4 regions of the Pseudomonas sp. WC2 genome follow, and region 3 is predicted to be linked to each of the others. Evidence: riboswitches for the same ligand, from Rfam matches in the RefSeq annotation. Region 3 holds a riboswitch; each other region holds the start of a gene.
The links. A riboswitch is a leader RNA that binds a small molecule or an ion and turns the genes downstream of it on or off. The one in region 3 is predicted to bind cobalamin.
Positions count from the first base shown of each region.

Region 1 (4,186 bases), on a different contig from region 3:
TCCGCCGCTGACCACGGTTGCAGCGCCGACAGCCACGGTGTGCGCCCCAGCGCCACGGCGTCGAACACGCGGATGCCGTCGTCGGTGTCGGCCTGTTGCTCGACCACCGCGAGGGTTTGCGCAATGCGTCGGCGGGGCATTTTACCCAGACGCTGACCGTCAATAAGCACCTCGCCAGCGCTCGGTTCGCGCAGCCCGGCGAGCAGTTTCAGCAGCGTCGATTTGCCCGAGCCATTCGGTCCGACAATGCCGAGGGTTTCGCCACGCCGGACCTCAAGCCTGACGCCGTTGAGCAGTTCGGCGCCGCGCACCTTGAAGCTCAATCCGCTACAACTCAGGACGCTGTTCATCGCGCGGACCTGCGGCCAACCAGAATCAAGGCAAATACTGGCGCGCCGACCAGCGCCGTGATCACCCCGACCGGAATCACTTGACCCTTGATCAACGTGCGCGACAACACGTCCGCGGCAATCAGAAACACCGCTCCACCCAAGGCACTGGCCGGCAACAGTCGGCCATGGCCGGTGCCGAGCAACAGGCGCGCGGCGTGGGGAATCACCAGACCGACAAAGCCGATCGAGCCGACAATCGACACCATCACCGCCGTCACCAGCGCCGCGCAACCGATCAGCAGAATCTGCACGCGCCGCACTGCAATGCCCAGCGATGCCGCCGAATCCGCACCAAAGGTAAACGCATCCAGTGCGCGCCGATGCCACAGACACACCGCCAGCCCCAACAAAGCCGCCGGCACCGCCAGCCACACCGACGGCCAACGCACGCCGCCGAGATTGCCGAGCAGCCAGAACATGATCCCGCGCGCCTGTTCGGAGCTGGCCGAGCGGGTGATCAGAAATGCGGTCAATGCGTTGAACAGCTGCGAACCGGCGATGCCGGCGAGAATGATTTGCCCGGTGCCGCTGGCCGAACCACTGACCCGCGCCAGCAGAATCACCAGCACGAACGCCATCACGGCGCCGGCGAAGGCGCCGACCGACAGCGAGATAACGCCAGCGCCGACGCCGAGCAACGCGACCATCACCGCCCCGGTCGAGGCGCCCGCGGAGATCCCCAGAAGATACGGGTCGGCCAGCGGGTTGCGCAGCAGCGACTGCAAAATCACTCCGCACGTTGCGAGCCCGGCGCCGCAGGCCGCGGCGACCAGCGCGCGGGTCAGGCGATAGTTCCAGACAATGCCTTCGTCGATGGGGTCGAGCACATGTCCGGCGCCCCACAGTTTGTTGGCCAGCACTTGCAGGACGATGCTCGGTTCAATCGAGGTTTCACCAATGGCCACGCCGGCGATCAGTGCCACCGAGAGGATCGCCAACGCCAGCAGTACTCGGATCAATCGCTGAGTCATTTCGACAGGTCATAGCCGTTGATGGCCGTGGCCAGTTGTTCCAGACCATCGAACATGCGCAGGCTGGCCTGCATCGCCATGGCATCAAGAATGATGATGCGGTTGTTTTTCACCGCGTCCATGTTGCGTGTCACCGGGTCGCTGCGCAGGAACGCGAGTTTCTTTTCATAGTCGTCAGCGGGGAAGCGGCGGCGATCCATGCGCGCGATCACCAGAAAGGTCGGGTTGGCCTTGGCAATGGTTTCCCAGCCCACGGTCGGCCATTCTTCGTCGGACTTCACAACGTTGCGCACGCCGAGGGTGCTGAGCATGAAATCGGGAATGCCTTTGTGCCCGGCCACAAATGGCTCGATGTCCATTTCGGCGCTGGAGAACCAGACCAATGCGCTGGCGTCCTTCAACTGTTTGCCTTGGGCGGTGGCGATGGATTTGGCGAGGCTGGCCTTGAGCTGGCCATTGAGCTGTTGACCGCGATCCTGCACATCGAAGATTTGCGCCAGTTGGCTCACGCTTTTGTAAATGCTGTCGATGCTGAAGGGCGCCAGCCGCGTGCCGTCGGCACCGACCAGATTGTCCTTGGCCTCGCAATCGGAGGGCAGCAGGTAGGTGGGGATTTTCAGTTCATGAAACTGCTCCCGAGTGCCGACCGCGCCTTGCGGACCGACCATCCATTCCAGCTCCACGGCAACCAGTTCCGGGCGCTTGCCGATGACTGCTTCGAAGCTCGGTTCGTTATCCGCCAGGCGTTCGATCTTGTCGTTCTGCGCCTTGTATTTATCCAGCACATTGTTGAACCACAGCGAAGTGCCGACGACTTTATCCGCCAGACCCATGGCGTAGAGCATTTCCGTGCCGGCCTGGCCGATGGTCACCGTACGTGCTGGGGCGTGCTGAAAAGTCAGCGTGCTGCCGCAGTTCTCAAGCGTCAGGGGATAGACCGTCGGTGCCGCATGAGCCAAGGCGCAAAGACTCAGACCGGTGATGAGGGTAGCAACGCGAGGCAGCAGCATGGGGCAGTCTCCAAGGGTTCCGTACGGGGCGGGGGGGTACGGATTGGAAACACACCTTCGAACGCGGTCAGGGAAACCTGCGCAAGGCCGGCATTTGATCAAAGACGCGCGGCACGATGTCCTTCCCGGACACCCCGCCGGTTAGTCAGTCACTGTGCCGGCAGGTCTCCTGACTGATGCGTCATCGCCGCGCTCCGGCCTTCCCGGGATTCACCCAGTGGCAGTCGTGGAGCAGGCTCAGCACCTACAGTTGCGGGGGCAGTTCCGATTGATGCTGTGCAAGCATTTCGGATTCCCTATTAATCCCGTGTGGAAACCGGCGGCGGCATGGTAGTCGATCAGGCCGCTGAAGGGGAGACGAATCTGTCGGGACGAGGATTAATGGCGGTTCATCAACCCGAGCAATACGCCCAGGCGCAGGCCCGGTTCAGACGGCGCCATCTGCGCGATGCCGAAGACTTTGAAGGCGGCCAGCATCAGCACCAGGCCGGCGGGCAGAATGCTTTGGCGATAGGGTTGCAGGCCGGCAATTTTGAGCTGTTGGACGTTGCTCACCTTCAGCAGAAGCAGCGACAGGCGCAGCAGTCCGCCGTAGGTAATGCCGTCCTGGCCGTAGTCATTGAGCCGATTGGCCTTGAGCGAAGGTGTGACTGTCATGACACTGTCATGATTCAGCGCCTATGCTGAGGTCAATACATCGCGTGTTCTTAAAGTTTCTGCTGCCAGTTTTGGCAGCTTTTTTTTGCCTGGGATTTGAGCGAGACCGCTGATCGTTCCCATGCTCCGCGTGGGAACGGCTCTAGGGACGCTCCGCGTCCAGTGACGCGGAGCGTCACGGGCTGCATTCCCACGCAGAGCGTGGGAACGATCAGGTGTCAGCAGGCTTGCGGGGTTTCGCCGCGCGCCAGGCGTGCGTTGATGTCGTCGATGACTTCAGGCAGCTCGGCAATGGTGTCGATCAAGTAATGCGGACGCGATGGCGCGAACATCTTGCCGATGCGCTCACGTTCTTCCGCGAGACGATCCGACGGCAACGCTTTGAACTGTTCGTAGGTCAATCCGAGCGCATTCCCCGAGCAAGTCAACGCCACCGTCCACATCCCCGCGCTACGCCCTTCAAGAATCCCCGGCCAGGTGTCATCAACCTTGACGCACGCGGCCACATCATCGATGCCCAAGGCAATCACGTTGGCCAACGACTGCGCCGGATACGGCCGGCCATTGGGCACTTCATCGGTGGCGACGACATGGTCAGCGACATAACCATTCTCTCGCGCCAGCTCGACAACCTTGGCCATCACCACCGCCGGATACCCGGAGCACGAACCAATCTTCAAACCCTTGTCGCGCAACGCCGCAATCGCTTCGAACGCACCGGGAATCACCGCCGAATGCAGGGCGATCTTCTCGATCTGCAACGGCATGAAGCGTTCGTAGATCGCTGTCACATCGTCGTCACTCGGCAAGCGATCAAACGCGGCGCGATAACGCTCGGCGATCTGCGGCAGGTTGCACAACGTGCGGATGTGATCCCATTTGCCCATGCCCATCGGGCCGCGCGCTTCCTCCAGCGATACCGCGACGCCGAACTCGGCAAAGGCTTCGACGAAAATCTGCGTCGGCGCAAATGAGCCGAAATCGACAACGGTGCCGGCCCAGTCAAGGATCGCGGCTTGCAGGTGAGTCGGTTGTTGGTACTGCATGGTCAATCTCCGTTTTCAGGTAAGCGTTGGCCGTCCCTCAAGGCAGGGGTCGGCGGTGGGCGTCAGGGGTGATCAATTCATGGGCGGCGCTGAGTCGAACAGTTCGGCAA
Region 1 covers NZ_JBOBDR010000006.1:270,930-275,115, forward strand. The annotation lists gene ACQ4OE_RS10035 (ABC transporter ATP-binding protein) at 1-350, opposite strand, end outside; gene ACQ4OE_RS10040 (FecCD family ABC transporter permease) at 347-1,363, opposite strand; gene ACQ4OE_RS10045 (ABC transporter substrate-binding protein) at 1,360-2,373, opposite strand; cobalamin riboswitch at 2,516-2,709, opposite strand; partial or broken gene ACQ4OE_RS10050 (Ppx/GppA family phosphatase) at 2,752-3,012, opposite strand; gene phnX (phosphonoacetaldehyde hydrolase) at 3,249-4,076, opposite strand; gene ACQ4OE_RS10060 (LysR substrate-binding domain-containing protein) at 4,149-4,186, opposite strand, start outside.
Region 1: it holds a riboswitch for cobalamin, as region 3 does, so the genes downstream of both, ACQ4OE_RS10045 (ABC transporter substrate-binding protein) here and cobO (cob(I)yrinic acid a,c-diamide adenosyltransferase) in region 3, are expected to answer to the same signal.

Region 2 (4,186 bases), on a different contig from region 3:
TCCGGATACACCGTCAGCACCGGGCCGAGGTTGCACGGAAACTGACAGTGCGTGCGCGTCAGCAACACACCGCCGGGGGTTTCGATGCGATCGTGCGCCAGCAAATGCCGGCGCAACGTCTTCCATAACTGTTGGGCGCCGCGCTGGGTGCAGCGCGGGCCGGTACAGATGAACACGTGGCGCGCATGCTCGGGCACATGCGACCAGTCCGGGTGCGTGTCGACACCGTCGACGGTTTGGATGTCACTCATCAGAAGCGGTACGTGTAACGTACTTCGGAGGTGAATGGCCGGCCAAGGTTGTCGACGTTGCTCGAGCGGCTGGTGACGTAATCGCGGTCGAACAGGTTTTCGACCAACAGGCTCACGCGGTGCTGATGGGCATGGTCGAGGTAGCGATAGGCGTCGGCATCGACCACCGAATAGTGGCCGTATTCGACGTGTTTCGAGCTGATCACGTCGCGGATATAGCGGATCGCACCGCCGGCGCCCCACATGCGCGTCTCCGACTCGTAGCCGACCCGCGAACGGGCGAAGAAGCTTGGAATGTCATTGATCGTCACGCCGTCGCGGGACTCGGTGAGGTTGCGGGTCATGTCCGCTTGCAGGCTCCATTGATCGTTGAGCGCGAGTTTGGCGTCGGCCTCGAAACCGCGCATCTGGATCTGGCCCTGACCGTTGACCCACTGGATATCGTCGAGGGTGATCAGGTCGTCGATCTTGCGTTTGAACAAGGTCACGCTGGCGCTGAACTCACGGTCGAGCAGCAGGCCTTTGTAATCGACACCGAGTTCGGCGTTGCGGCTTTTCTCCGGTTTGAGGTTGCGATTGCCGATCTCGTCGCCCGGCTCGTTGACGAACAGTTGCTCGGCGTTCGGCAGTTTGTACGCCGTGCCGTACTGGCCGCGCAGGGCCCAATGGTCGTTGAGGTCATACAGCGAAGTGAGCATGCCGACCGTGGCGCTATCACCGCCGCCCATGGCTTCATGACGGACGCCGATGCTCGGGTGCCAGTCGGGCAGGGCGTCGATTTGCGGGCGCAGTTGCGTGTAAACGGCGTGCGCTTCGGCCTTGTCGTTGTCGATGATCAGCACATCGTCCTGACCCTTGAACCATTGGTTGTCCGTACCGAACACCAGCACATGCCCGCCGGACAATTCAGCTTTGCCTTCGGCCTGCACGCCCCAATCGGTGAAGCCCCAATAGTCGTTGTGGTTGATGACTTTGGTGCCACCGCCCTCGACGTTGTTGATCCGGGTGTAGCGCGTGTCCCAATCGTTGATGTGGCCTTTGACGAAGTAGCTCAGGCGCTCGTTGACGTTCTGTTCGAAGGTCGCCGTGGCGATCTGCTGTACGCGGTCGTTGGTGGTTTTGTGGTTGTCGACCGGGCGAGCGAAATCGAGGTTGGCGTCGGCATACTGGTAGAACAATTCCAGCCGCGAATCATCGCCGAACGACTGGATCGCCTTGCCGCCAAACGTGGTGACTTCGTAGGCGCGGTTCTTCTCGCTGACGTTTTTCAGGTCGCTGTTGCGATAGGGCTGGTAGCCATCGGAGACGTTGTGGCTGACGTACGCCAGCAAGCCGAGATCGCCGAAGCCATTGCTGAAAATGTTCTCGACCCGCGCATCTTCAGTGGTGCCGCCAAACGTATCGACGCCGACGTTCACCTCACCGGCGCCTTTGCGCGATTGCGGGCTGCGGGTGACGATGTTGATCACGCCGGAGACGGCTTGCGTGCCGAACAACAGACTCTGCCCGCCCTTGAGCACTTCGATGCGTTCGATGGCGTTGGCCGGCAGGGTGTCCAGGTACAGACCGCCGTACAGACGGTTATTCAGGCGCACGCCGTCGAGCAGGATCAGCGTGTCGTCATTGCGTCCGCCCAATAGCGAATAGGTGCCGTAGTCGAACGGGCCGTTTTTCGGCGCGACATACAGGCCGGGAATGAACATCTGCATCACGCGGCTGACGTCAGCGCTGGGGCCGGCGCGTTCGATCTGCTCGCGACTGACGATCTCGACTTTGCTGCCGTAGTGCGCCATATCGGCGACGGTGGTGGACTCCACTGACGGCGCGGAAACGATTTGCTGATTGAGTTCCAGCGGTGCGTCATCGGCCAGCAGAGCAGGGCTGAACAGACAGCTGAACACACAGCTGAACAGAAGGGTTGGAACAGAGGTGTTGAAACGTCGAATCATTGTCTTCTCGAAAAGGATCTTCGCAGAAGAGCATGCAGGAGAAGGCACCGCGCACACGCCGACACCGGCCCATGCCCGCCCACCGCAGGATTTTGCCAAACGAAATTCCAGGCCGGTCTCCGGGCTCGCGCGTATCGAGGCTTTCACCTTCCCATGGCCGTCTGGCCACAGTGGTGTATCGAAAGCATCACGCGCATACCGTTGCGGGGGCAGCACCGGACTCGTTCAAACAGAACCTACCGGTTTCCCGTTTCACCCCAAGCACGGCGGCAGGGGGCACCTGAAACAGGCCGGCATCTGAACATTCGACAGACCGTTCGTCAACTTGCCTGCCAGCGCCAGGTCCGCGGAGCGCTGCGACTTTGGAAATAACTACTAAGGTCTATAGCGGTAATCACCGCAATATTTCCGTGGCGCCAACAACGGCCATCCAATAGTGCTGAGGGTTGAACAAGGAGGTTCCGATGACAGGCGCAAGCCACCAATCCTTTCCGGGATTCGCGCCCCATTTCAGGCGTAACGCGTTGCTGTTGGCCGTGGCCAATGCGCTGCTGTTGAGTGAAGCCCAAGCAGCCTGCGGGCCGCTCGCGGCGGGTGCTTATAACGTCTCGCAAACCTGTTTGCCCACTGCCGGTGTCGATGCCTCGATCAGCACTCAAGCGGGCACCACCATCACCACCACCGCAGGCTCTTCGCTGAACAGCCGTGGCAACAACGCCAACACCACGCTGAGCCTCAGCGGCACGACGGTCGACAGCACGCCACCGACAGCGGCCAACGCAGTGTTCGCCAACGTCATCGGCACCACCGGCAATGCGACGCTGACCGTCGACGGCGGCACCAACACGGTCAACATTGGCGGCAGTGGACTGGACGCCTTGGCGATCACCAATGCCAGCACTGGGTTGTCGACGTTTTCGGTGACCTCGGGCACCACGCTGAACATCCTCAACACCGTGGTCGGCAACGAACACGATGGCATCGACGTCAGCGCTAATGGTGGCGGGGCGATCAATCTGAGCCATCAGGGCAGCGGGCAGATCACCTTGCTCGGCGGCAACGGCATCTGGACCAAAGCCACCGGCAGTGGCGAGACCAACGTCAACGTCGGCGCCGGGGTGAGCATTCTGGTCAACAACGATGATGCGTTGTCCGCCGGCCTGCCGATTATCGACGACACGCTGCCGACTGCGGGCATTGGCAACCATGCCGGTGTCCATACACGCGCGGTCAATGGCAACACCACCGTGGTCACCGCCGCCAATGTCCAAGCCATCGGCATGAATGCGTTCGGCGTGTTTACCGAGGGCGGGGCGGGCAATACCAGTCTGACCAACAGCGGCACGCTCAGCACCAGCGGCCTCAACGGTTTCGGGATCCGCGCGTTCTCCAGCGTCGGCAGCATCGACATCGTCAACAGCGGCGCGATCACCACCACCGGCGGCGCCGCGCACGGCATCTACGCCAACGATAACGTCGGCGCCACGGGTTCGATCAGCATTGAAAACAATGCTGCGATCACTGTCGGTGACGCTGCCAATAGCGCCGGTTCGCGGGCGATCTACATCATCAAACGCGGCCCCGGCGATGCCACCATCACCGGCAGCGGCAATCTCACGGTGTTCGGCAACCCCAACACCACACGCGGCTACGGCATCATCGTCAGCGCCGAAAACAACAACGTCCTCATCGATTATTCCGGCAACATTTTTGCCAGCGGTTTTGGCGCTGGCGGTATTCGGGTGGATTCGACGGCGGGCAACGTGCGGGTTGTTTACAGCGGTGATCGCATCGAAACCCTCAACAGCAACGCCAACGGTATTTATGCCTCGACCCAGTCACCGACCGGCACGGTGGACGTGAACGCTGGCGGCACGATCATCACCCACTCCAACGCCGGTTCTGGCGATGGCACCGGGATTGGTTCGTTCGGTATTCAGGCGCTGACGTTGGGCGGCAATGTCAGCGTTGCGTTCACCGGGCCGC
Region 2 covers NZ_JBOBDR010000003.1:263,026-267,211, reverse strand. The annotation lists gene ACQ4OE_RS05100 ((2Fe-2S) ferredoxin domain-containing protein) at 1-251, opposite strand, end outside; gene ACQ4OE_RS05095 (TonB-dependent receptor plug domain-containing protein) at 251-2,200, opposite strand; cobalamin riboswitch at 2,294-2,499, opposite strand; gene ACQ4OE_RS05090 (autotransporter outer membrane beta-barrel domain-containing protein) at 2,665-4,186, shown strand, end outside.
Region 2: it holds a riboswitch for cobalamin, as region 3 does, so the genes downstream of both, ACQ4OE_RS05095 (TonB-dependent receptor plug domain-containing protein) here and cobO (cob(I)yrinic acid a,c-diamide adenosyltransferase) in region 3, are expected to answer to the same signal.

Region 3 (4,186 bases):
AGCTGGACAGCCTGTCGAAGGCGTATTGGCAGAAGGCTTACCTGAGTGCCAAGCGCGTATTGCAGCCAGAGCATCTGGCGCATAACCCGTAATTCAAACTACTCAGAAATCCACTGTGGGAGCTAGCTGTACTAGCTCCCACAGTGTTTTGTGCCAGGCAATAAGTTATTTGGTGGCCGACACTCGCCACACTTTATTGCCCACATCATCCGCCACCAGCAATCCACCTTGGGGGTCGATCACCACGCCTACCGGGCGGCCCAGCGCGTTCTCGTCCTTGTCGAGGAATCCGGTCAGTACATCCACCGGTGTACCGCTCGGTTTGCCGCCGGTAAACGGCACGAAAATCACTTTGTAGCCACTGTGCGGTTTGCGGTTCCACGAGCCGTGCTGGCCGATGAAGGCGCCTTCCTTGAATTGCGCTGGCAAGGTGTTGCCTTCGGCGAAGGTCAGACCAAGCGACGCGGTGTGCGGGCCGACCGCGTAATCCGGGGCGATGGCCTTGGCCACCAGGTCGAGATTTTGCGGTTCGACGCGCACATCCACATGTTGGCCGTAGTAGCTGAACGGCCAGCCATAGAAACCACCGTCCTTGACCGAGGTGATGTAGTCCGGCACCAGATCGCTGCCGATTTCGTCACGCTCGTTGACCGCTGTCCACAGCGCGCCGCTGGTGGGCTCCCACGCCAAGCCGTTCGGGTTGCGGATGCCTGAGGCGAAGATCCGGTGATTGCCGGTCGCCCGATCCACTTCCCAAATCGCTGCGCGACCTTCTTCTTTATCCAGACCATTTTCGCCCACGTTGCTGTTCGAGCCGACAGTCACATACAGCTTGTTGCCGTCCTTGCTGGCGATAACGTTTTTGGTCCAGTGATGGTTCAGCGTGCCGCCGGGCAGATCGGTCACCTTGATCGGCTGCGTCTTGATCTCGGTCGCGCCGGGCTCGTAATGGAAGCGCAACAGTCGATCGGTGTCGGCGACGTACAAATCATTGCCGACCAGGGTCATGCCGAAGGGCGAGTTGAGGTTTTGCAGAAATACCGTGCGGGTTTCGGCCACGCCATCGTGGTCGGCATCGCGCAGCAGGGTGATGCGATTCGGGCTCGGCACGCCGGCGCCGGCCTTGCCCATGACGGTCTTCATGACCCAGCCCTTGATGCCTTTGCTGTCGTCGGGTTTCGGCGGAGCGTTGGTTTCAGCCACCAGTACGTCACCGTTCGGCAGCACGTAGAGCCAGCGCGGATGGTCGAGGCCTTCGGCGAAGGCGGCGACTTGCGTGCCGGCCGCTGCCGTTGGTTTGGCGCCCTCGGGCCAGCCGACCGCCGGGGCGATGTTCACCGTCGGGATCAGGGTTTTGTTTGGTTCGGGCAACTTCGGGGACGGACCGGTGCCGTCGGAGACTTGCAGGCTGGAGGATTCACCGCAGGCGGCAAGTCCTCCGGCGAAGGCGATGACAAAAACGAGCTGGGGCTTGCGCATTGCTGATCTTCCCTATGAATGCATTCTTAATCATAGAGGAGGGCGCAAGCCCGATGGTTCAACTGCTTAGCCGCGTGCTTCCTTGAACAGCACGGCAATGCCGGGGTGATAGTTGCCCGCTTCGCTGCGCAATTTTCGGTAGGCGTAGGGGAAATACCAGGCAACCGCGCAGGTGTGTTCCTTTTGCAGGTCATCAACCATGTCCTGCAGCTCTTCAGGGCTGGCGCTGTGTTGGGCTTTTTGCGGGGCGACAAACAGGCAGCCGAGCTTAAGGTCGCTGGCGAAGCTGATGCGTTTGGCATCGCTGGTGATGTCGAGGAGGGCTTGGGTCAGGTTGAGATTGTTGACCCGAGGCCAGCGCTGTGTGGCCTGGATATACACCCGATCTTCGGCGCCGGCGATGAACAGATCCGCGCGGGCATTGCGCTCGCCTTCTTCATTCTGTTTGCGCGTGGCAGTGTCGTTCAGGGTGACCAGCTCGGCCATCCAGGCGGCTGCCGAGAGCAATCCGAGATTGGCTTTCTCGTCATGCCAGTAAGGGGTGTCGCTGTCGCCGCGCACGGCGTTGTAGCGGTCGATACAGTCAAACCAGCGTTCAAGCATCGGGCGCAGGAATTCCAGGCGCGGGTTGCTGATGATCATGCCTTGCATCGTCATCATCCTTATTGTTGTAGTGGCTTTTCGGGAAAAGCATGGCTCTTTGATATCATTTGTATCGGCATGGCACAAGATTGGCGGCAGATAATTGATCGACGGCAGTTATTCGCCCGCTGGCCGCCTCTTTAATTGACGCTCCACCCCCAACCCTCTAACCTTCGCGGCTTGTTTCAGGTGCTCTGTGGCTGCGGTCGACAGAGTGAAACAGGGAAGCCGGTGAGGCTTGTCTTCAAGCGAAGAACGATCACGATCCCGGCGCTGCCCCCGCAACGGTAAATGAGTAAAAGCTGCGTCGAATGCCACTGCTTAAAGCGGGAAGGCGCGCAGTCAGGCAGACGCCGCTCATGAGCCCGGAGACCGGCCTGATCCATCCAGCGGCATCACGGTGGGCGATGCCAGGCTTTTTGCCGTCTATTCTTTTGCCTGCCCGCCGTTATCCAGCCCCAACGGAGAGCTCCCCCATGACTGATTCCCCCGAGCGCGACGAACGCCACCTGGCGCGTATGCAGCGCAAAAAAGCCGTGATCGACGAACGCATCGCCAACTCGCCTGACGAGTGCGGCCTGGTGCTGGTGCTGACCGGTAACGGCAAAGGCAAAAGCAGCTCGGCGTTCGGTATGCTCGCCCGCGCCATGGGCCATGGCATGCAGTGCGGCGTGGTGCAGTTCATCAAGGGCCGCAACAGCACCGGCGAAGAGTTGTTCTTCCGCCGCTTCCCCGAGCAAGTGCGCTTCCACGTGATGGGCGAGGGCTTCACCTGGGAAACCCAGGACCGTCAGCGCGACATCGCCGCCGCCGAAGCCGCGTGGGCCGTGTCCCGTGAGTTGCTGCGTGATCCGTCGATCGGTCTGGTGGTGCTCGATGAGTTGAACATCGCCCTCAAGCACGGCTACCTCGATCTCGATCAGGTGCTCAGCGATCTGCAGGCCCGTCCGCCGATGCAGCACGTGATCGTCACCGGTCGCGCGGCGAAGCCGGAAATGATCGAAATGGGCGACACGGTCACCGAAATGGGCATGCTCAAACACGCCTTCCAGGCAGGCATCAAAGCGCAGAAAGGCGTCGAACTTTGAATCAACCACGTCACTGCCCGGCGGTACTCATTGCCGCGCCGGCTTCCGGTCAGGGCAAGACCACCGTCACCGCCGCACTCGCTCGTTTGCATCGCAATCAGGGGCGCAAGGTGCGCGTGTTCAAATGCGGCCCGGATTTTCTCGACCCGATGATCCTCGAGCGCGCCAGCGGTGCGCCGGTGTATCAACTGGATATGTGGATGGTCGGCGAGCAGGAAAGTCGTCGGCTGTTGTGGGAAGCCGCCGCCGAGGCGGATCTGATTCTGATCGAAGGCGTGATGGGTCTGTTCGACGGTACGCCGTCCAGCGCCGATCTGGCTCGGCACTTCGGTGTGCCGGTGCTCGGTGTGATCGACGGCACTGCCATGGCGCAGACCTTTGGGGCGTTGGCGTTGGGTTTGGCGAAGTATCAGCCGGATCTGCCGTTTGCCGGTGTGTTGGCCAACCGCGTTGGCACTCTGCGCCATGCGCAACTGCTCGAAGGCAGTCTCACCGAAGGTCTGCGCTGGTACGGCGCGTTGTCTCGCGAGACCGGCATCGAACTGCCGAGTCGCCATCTCGGCCTGGTCCAGGCCAGCGAATTGAATGATCTCGATGTGCGTCTCGACGCTGCCGCCGATGCCCTCGCCAGCAGTTGCGAGGTAGCGCTGCCACCGGCCGTGGAATTCGCCGCGCCTGACGTCATCGCCGTCGAGCCGCTGTTGAAGAATGTGCGAATCGCCGTCGCCCGGGATGAGGCGTTTGCCTTCACCTACGGCGCGAGCCTCGATCTGTTGCGCGCGATGGGTGCCGAGTTGAGCTTCTTCTCGCCAATCCGCGACACGCAATTGCCGGAGGCGGACAGTCTGTATTTGCCCGGCGGGTATCCGGAATTGCATCACGTGGCGTTGTCACAGAACACGTCGATGGTTGCGGCGATCCGAGCGCATCATGCAGCGGGCAAACCGTTGCTCGCTGAGTGTGGCGGGATGCTGTAT
Region 3 covers NZ_JBOBDR010000011.1:181,776-185,961, forward strand. The annotation lists gene ACQ4OE_RS15695 (C40 family peptidase) at 1-92, shown strand, start outside; gene ACQ4OE_RS15700 (PQQ-dependent sugar dehydrogenase) at 166-1,479, opposite strand; gene ACQ4OE_RS15705 (hypothetical protein) at 1,546-2,130, opposite strand; cobalamin riboswitch at 2,292-2,516, shown strand; gene cobO (cob(I)yrinic acid a,c-diamide adenosyltransferase) at 2,598-3,209, shown strand; gene ACQ4OE_RS15715 (cobyrinate a,c-diamide synthase) at 3,206-4,186, shown strand, end outside.

Region 4 (4,186 bases), on a different contig from region 3:
CTGCGCGCAGATCGCCTGAATCACCGGAATATTGCGACGAAACGGGCGCAGATGCGGCGCCTCGGGACTGGATTGAGCGAAACCGGTGGTATTGAGGATTACCCCCGCCTCGACTTCGTCCAGCCAATCCTCCACCACTGACAGGCAGCTGGGCTCTTTCAGACTGGCCACCGCGATCGGCAGCGGATTGAGCCCCGCCGCTTGCAGGCGCTGGCAGAAAACATCGATAAACGCCGTGTTCGCCGCTTGCAGGTGTGAGCGATAAAACAGCACCGCCGCGACCGGTTGCTCAGGCAGCCATTCGGCTTGCCAGTCACTCAGTGCGGCGGTGGGTTTGTTCGGGTGGTAAATCGCCGTGCGCGGCAATGCTTGAGGCTCGGCCCACGGGTAATCGCGGTCGAGCCAACGGCTGGCCATGCATCGGAAGAAATCCAGCGCATTGCCCATGCCGCCCTGACGCAAGAACTGCCAGAGCCGGTCGCGATCCTCGGCATTGACCGTGCTCAAGTCGCTGAGCTCCGGATCGGGACGGTCGTCGCCCGGCACCAGAATCACCTGCACACCGCGGTCGGCCAACTCGATCAAACGCTCGACGCCATACCGCCAATAAGCGATGCCGCCGTGCAGGGAAATCAGAATTACCTTGGCGTGACGCAGCACTTCGTCGACGTACAGATCGACCGAAGCGTGATTCTGCACCTGCATCGGATTGGCCAGACGCAGGCTCGGATAATCCTCCGGCAACTGCTGCGCAGCCTCGGCGAGCAGCGCGAGACTGGAGTCGCCGCTGCACAGGATCACCAGCTCGGCGGGGGTTTGTCCAAGGTCGGCAATATTGTCATCCGAGACGAAACCGCCGGGCTGGGTCCTGAGCAGGTGCATGGCTTAAACGCTGAGCGCGGCGCGCAGTTGCGCTTCGAGTTGTGCGGCGTCGAGTTCCTGACCGATCAACACCAGACGCGTCACGCGCGCTTCATCGGCGCCCCACTGACGGTCGAAATGCTTGTCGAAACGCGTGCCCACGCCCTGAATCAGCAGACGCATTGGCTTGTTCGGGATGGCGGCGAAACCTTTGACACGGAGGATGCCGTGCTGGACCACCAGTTGCGTCAGCGCGTCGAGCAGCAGGCTTTCGTCAGCTTGCGGCAGTTCGATCGAGATCGAATCGAAAGCGTCGTGATCGTGGTCATCGTGGTCGTCATCGCCTTCACCGTGGTGGTGATCGTGATGGCTGTGACGGCTGTCGATGTGCTCTTCTGAACCGGCGCCGAGGCCGATCAACACGTCCAGCGGCAGACGACCGTTGCTGGCTTCGATGATTTTCACCGCTGGCGGCAGCTCTTCGGCGACTTCAGCGCGCACGCGAGCGAGGTCTTCCGGGCTGGTCTGGTCGGCTTTGTTGAGGATGACCAGGTCGGCGCTGGCCAGTTGGTCGGCGAACAGCTCGTGCAGCGGCGATTCGTGGTCGAGGTTCGGGTCGAGTTTGCGTTGCGCATCGACCTGATCCGGGAATGCCGCGAAGGTGCCGGCCGCCACGGCCGGGCTGTCGACCACGGTGATCACTGCGTCAACGGTGCAGGCACTGCGGATTTCCGGCCACTGGAAAGCTTGTACCAGCGGTTTTGGCAGGGCCAGGCCCGAGGTTTCGATGAGGATGTGGTCGAGGTCGCCGCGACGCGCGACCAATTCGCGCATCACCGGGAAGAATTCTTCCTGAACCGTGCAGCACAGGCAGCCGTTGGCCAATTCGTAAACACGGCCAGTGGCTTCTTCTTCGGTGCAACCGATGGTGCATTGCTTGAGGATTTCACCGTCGATGCCCAACTCGCCGAACTCGTTGACGATCACCGCGATGCGACGGCCCTGAGCGTTGTCGAGCATGTGGCGCAGCAAGGTGGTTTTGCCCGAGCCGAGGAAGCCGGTAACGATGGTGACGGGGAGTTTGGCCAGTGTTTTCATCGGTATGCCCTTTGGCAAGCGGCGGGCATACGGGACGAGAACCGGCAACGCGCGTGCGCGCCGGAAGCGTTCGCCACCGGATCACCCCGCCCGGTTGTAGTGAGAATCTGTGACGAGGCAGGTCTCCTGGCTGACGGTGTTCAGGCGTGGGGCCTGGCGTTGGCTGCGCCTTCCCGCTGGCTCATCAGTTGAGCTGGCAGTGGCGTGGCAGCGAACATCACCGTTCACAGTTGCGGGGGCAGCCGCGGCATTGACCGCGTTCCCTTCTTAGCTTCGGCGTGGGCCGAAGAACCTCGAAGGCGCAAGGCTACGCATGGCTTGCTTATGGGTCAATGTTGGATTGGGGGCATATCCGTTTACCGCAGCAACGGATCCAGCCACAAAATTGACTAAAATCCCCGAGCCATGCTCTCCTACACACCTTGTTACGGGTGCCCTTCACAGGGTGAAACGGGAAACCGGTGAATCATGTGCTTTACTCAAGCCCATGTCAGTCCGGTGCTGCCCCCGCAACGGTAAGCGAGCGAAGCGTCAAAACCACTGTGCCAGTAAGGCATGGGAAGGTGACGCTTGCAGGTCGGCCTGACGCCACCCCCTCGTGAGCCCGGAGACCGGCCCGCAACACACAGTGCGCATCGTGCGTCGCTGAACATAACAAACCCGCGGTGGGCGGGCGCTGTTCGAACCCCTGCGTGCTCGTCACGCCGGGGTTTTCATGCGCTCTAGATCACCCGCTGACACTCCAGAGGGAAGCGCCATGTCGATCATCAGCAGCACCGGCAGCAACACGGACAAAATCGCCAGCACGGCCACATTGAGCCAACGCCTGACCGCCGCGATCTTCGCGTCGATTCTCGGCGCCAGCCTGGTCTATTTCGCCGGTTTCTCGCACATCGAAGCGGTGCACAACGCCGCCCACGATACCCGCCACAGCGCCGCGTTCCCGTGCCATTGAGACCTGCCGACATGATCAAGCGTATCGCGCAAACCGCAGGTTTCACCGGTCTGCTGGCCGCCCTGCTCCTCACTCTGCTGCAAAGCTTCTGGGTCTCGCCGCTGATTCTGCAAGCGGAAACCTTCGAGAAAGCCGAACCTGTTGCCGAGGTTCATGAGCACGCCGCCGGCACCGCCGCGCATACGCACGATGCCGAAGCCTGGGAGCCGGAAGATGGCTGGCAGCGCGTTGTCTCGACCACCGGTGGCAATCTGGTGGTGGCCGTGGGTTTCGCCCTGATGCTCGCTGGCCTCTATACCCTGCGCGCACCGACCAAAACCTCGCAAGGTTTGCTCTGGGGTCTGGCCGGTTACGCCACGTTCGTCCTCGCGCCGACCCTGGGCCTGCCGCCTGAATTGCCGGGCACAGCCGCTGCGGATCTGGCCTCGCGTCAGATGTGGTGGATCGGCACGGCCGCTTCGACTGCGGTCGGACTGTCGTTGATCGCGTTCAGCCGTCACTGGCTGATGAAGATTCTCGGCGTGGCGATTCTTGCCGTGCCGCACGTGATCGGCGCACCGCAACCGGAAGTGCACTCGATGCTCGCTCCGGAAGCTCTGGAAGCTCAGTTCAAAATCGCTTCGCAGCTGACCAACGTGGCGTTCTGGCTGGCTCTCGGCCTGATCAGCGCTTGGTTGTTCCGCCGCAAAAGCGATGGTCAATATCACGCATGACCCATGACCGCGCAGCGCCGACCTTTGTCGTCGGCCTAGGCTGCCAGCGCGGCTGCCCGGCCAGCACGCTGCGCGCGTTGCTTGATCAAGCGTTGCAGGCCCATCGTATCGAACTGGCGGCAGTCAAGGCGCTGGCCAGTATCGATCTGAAGCGTGACGAGCCGGGTTTGCAAGAGCTCGCCGAGCAACTGGCCCTGCCCTTGCAATACTTCAGCAGCGAGGAACTGGCCAATTATCAGCTCAGGCTCAGTCACCATTCGCAGATCGCTTTTGAGCGTACGGGTTGCTACGGCGTCGCCGAAAGTGCCGCACTGGCACTGGCCGAACAGCTGATTCAAGCCCCCGCGAAACTGCTGATTTCCAGGCAAAAATACGCTCAGGCGACCCTGGCATTGGCTGGCGCTGCTTAAAATCCCGATAATCCCCGCCATCGATCATGAGCAATCTTCATCTGTAGGGATTGCCGAGCCGCTTTTTCAAAGGATTCAACGATGACCGTCTACTTCATCGGCGCCGGCCCCGGCGACCCGGAATTGATCACTGTCAAAGGCCAGCGGTT
Region 4 covers NZ_JBOBDR010000002.1:107,806-111,991, reverse strand. The annotation lists gene cobN (cobaltochelatase subunit CobN) at 1-882, opposite strand, end outside; gene cobW (cobalamin biosynthesis protein CobW) at 886-1,959, opposite strand; cobalamin riboswitch at 2,059-2,270, opposite strand; cobalamin riboswitch at 2,372-2,593, shown strand; gene ACQ4OE_RS02510 (CbtB domain-containing protein) at 2,717-2,914, shown strand; gene ACQ4OE_RS02505 (CbtA family protein) at 2,926-3,627, shown strand; gene ACQ4OE_RS02500 (cobalamin biosynthesis protein) at 3,624-4,037, shown strand; gene cobM (precorrin-4 C(11)-methyltransferase) at 4,119-4,186, shown strand, end outside.
Region 4: it holds a riboswitch for cobalamin, as region 3 does, so the genes downstream of both, cobW (cobalamin biosynthesis protein CobW) here and cobO (cob(I)yrinic acid a,c-diamide adenosyltransferase) in region 3, are expected to answer to the same signal.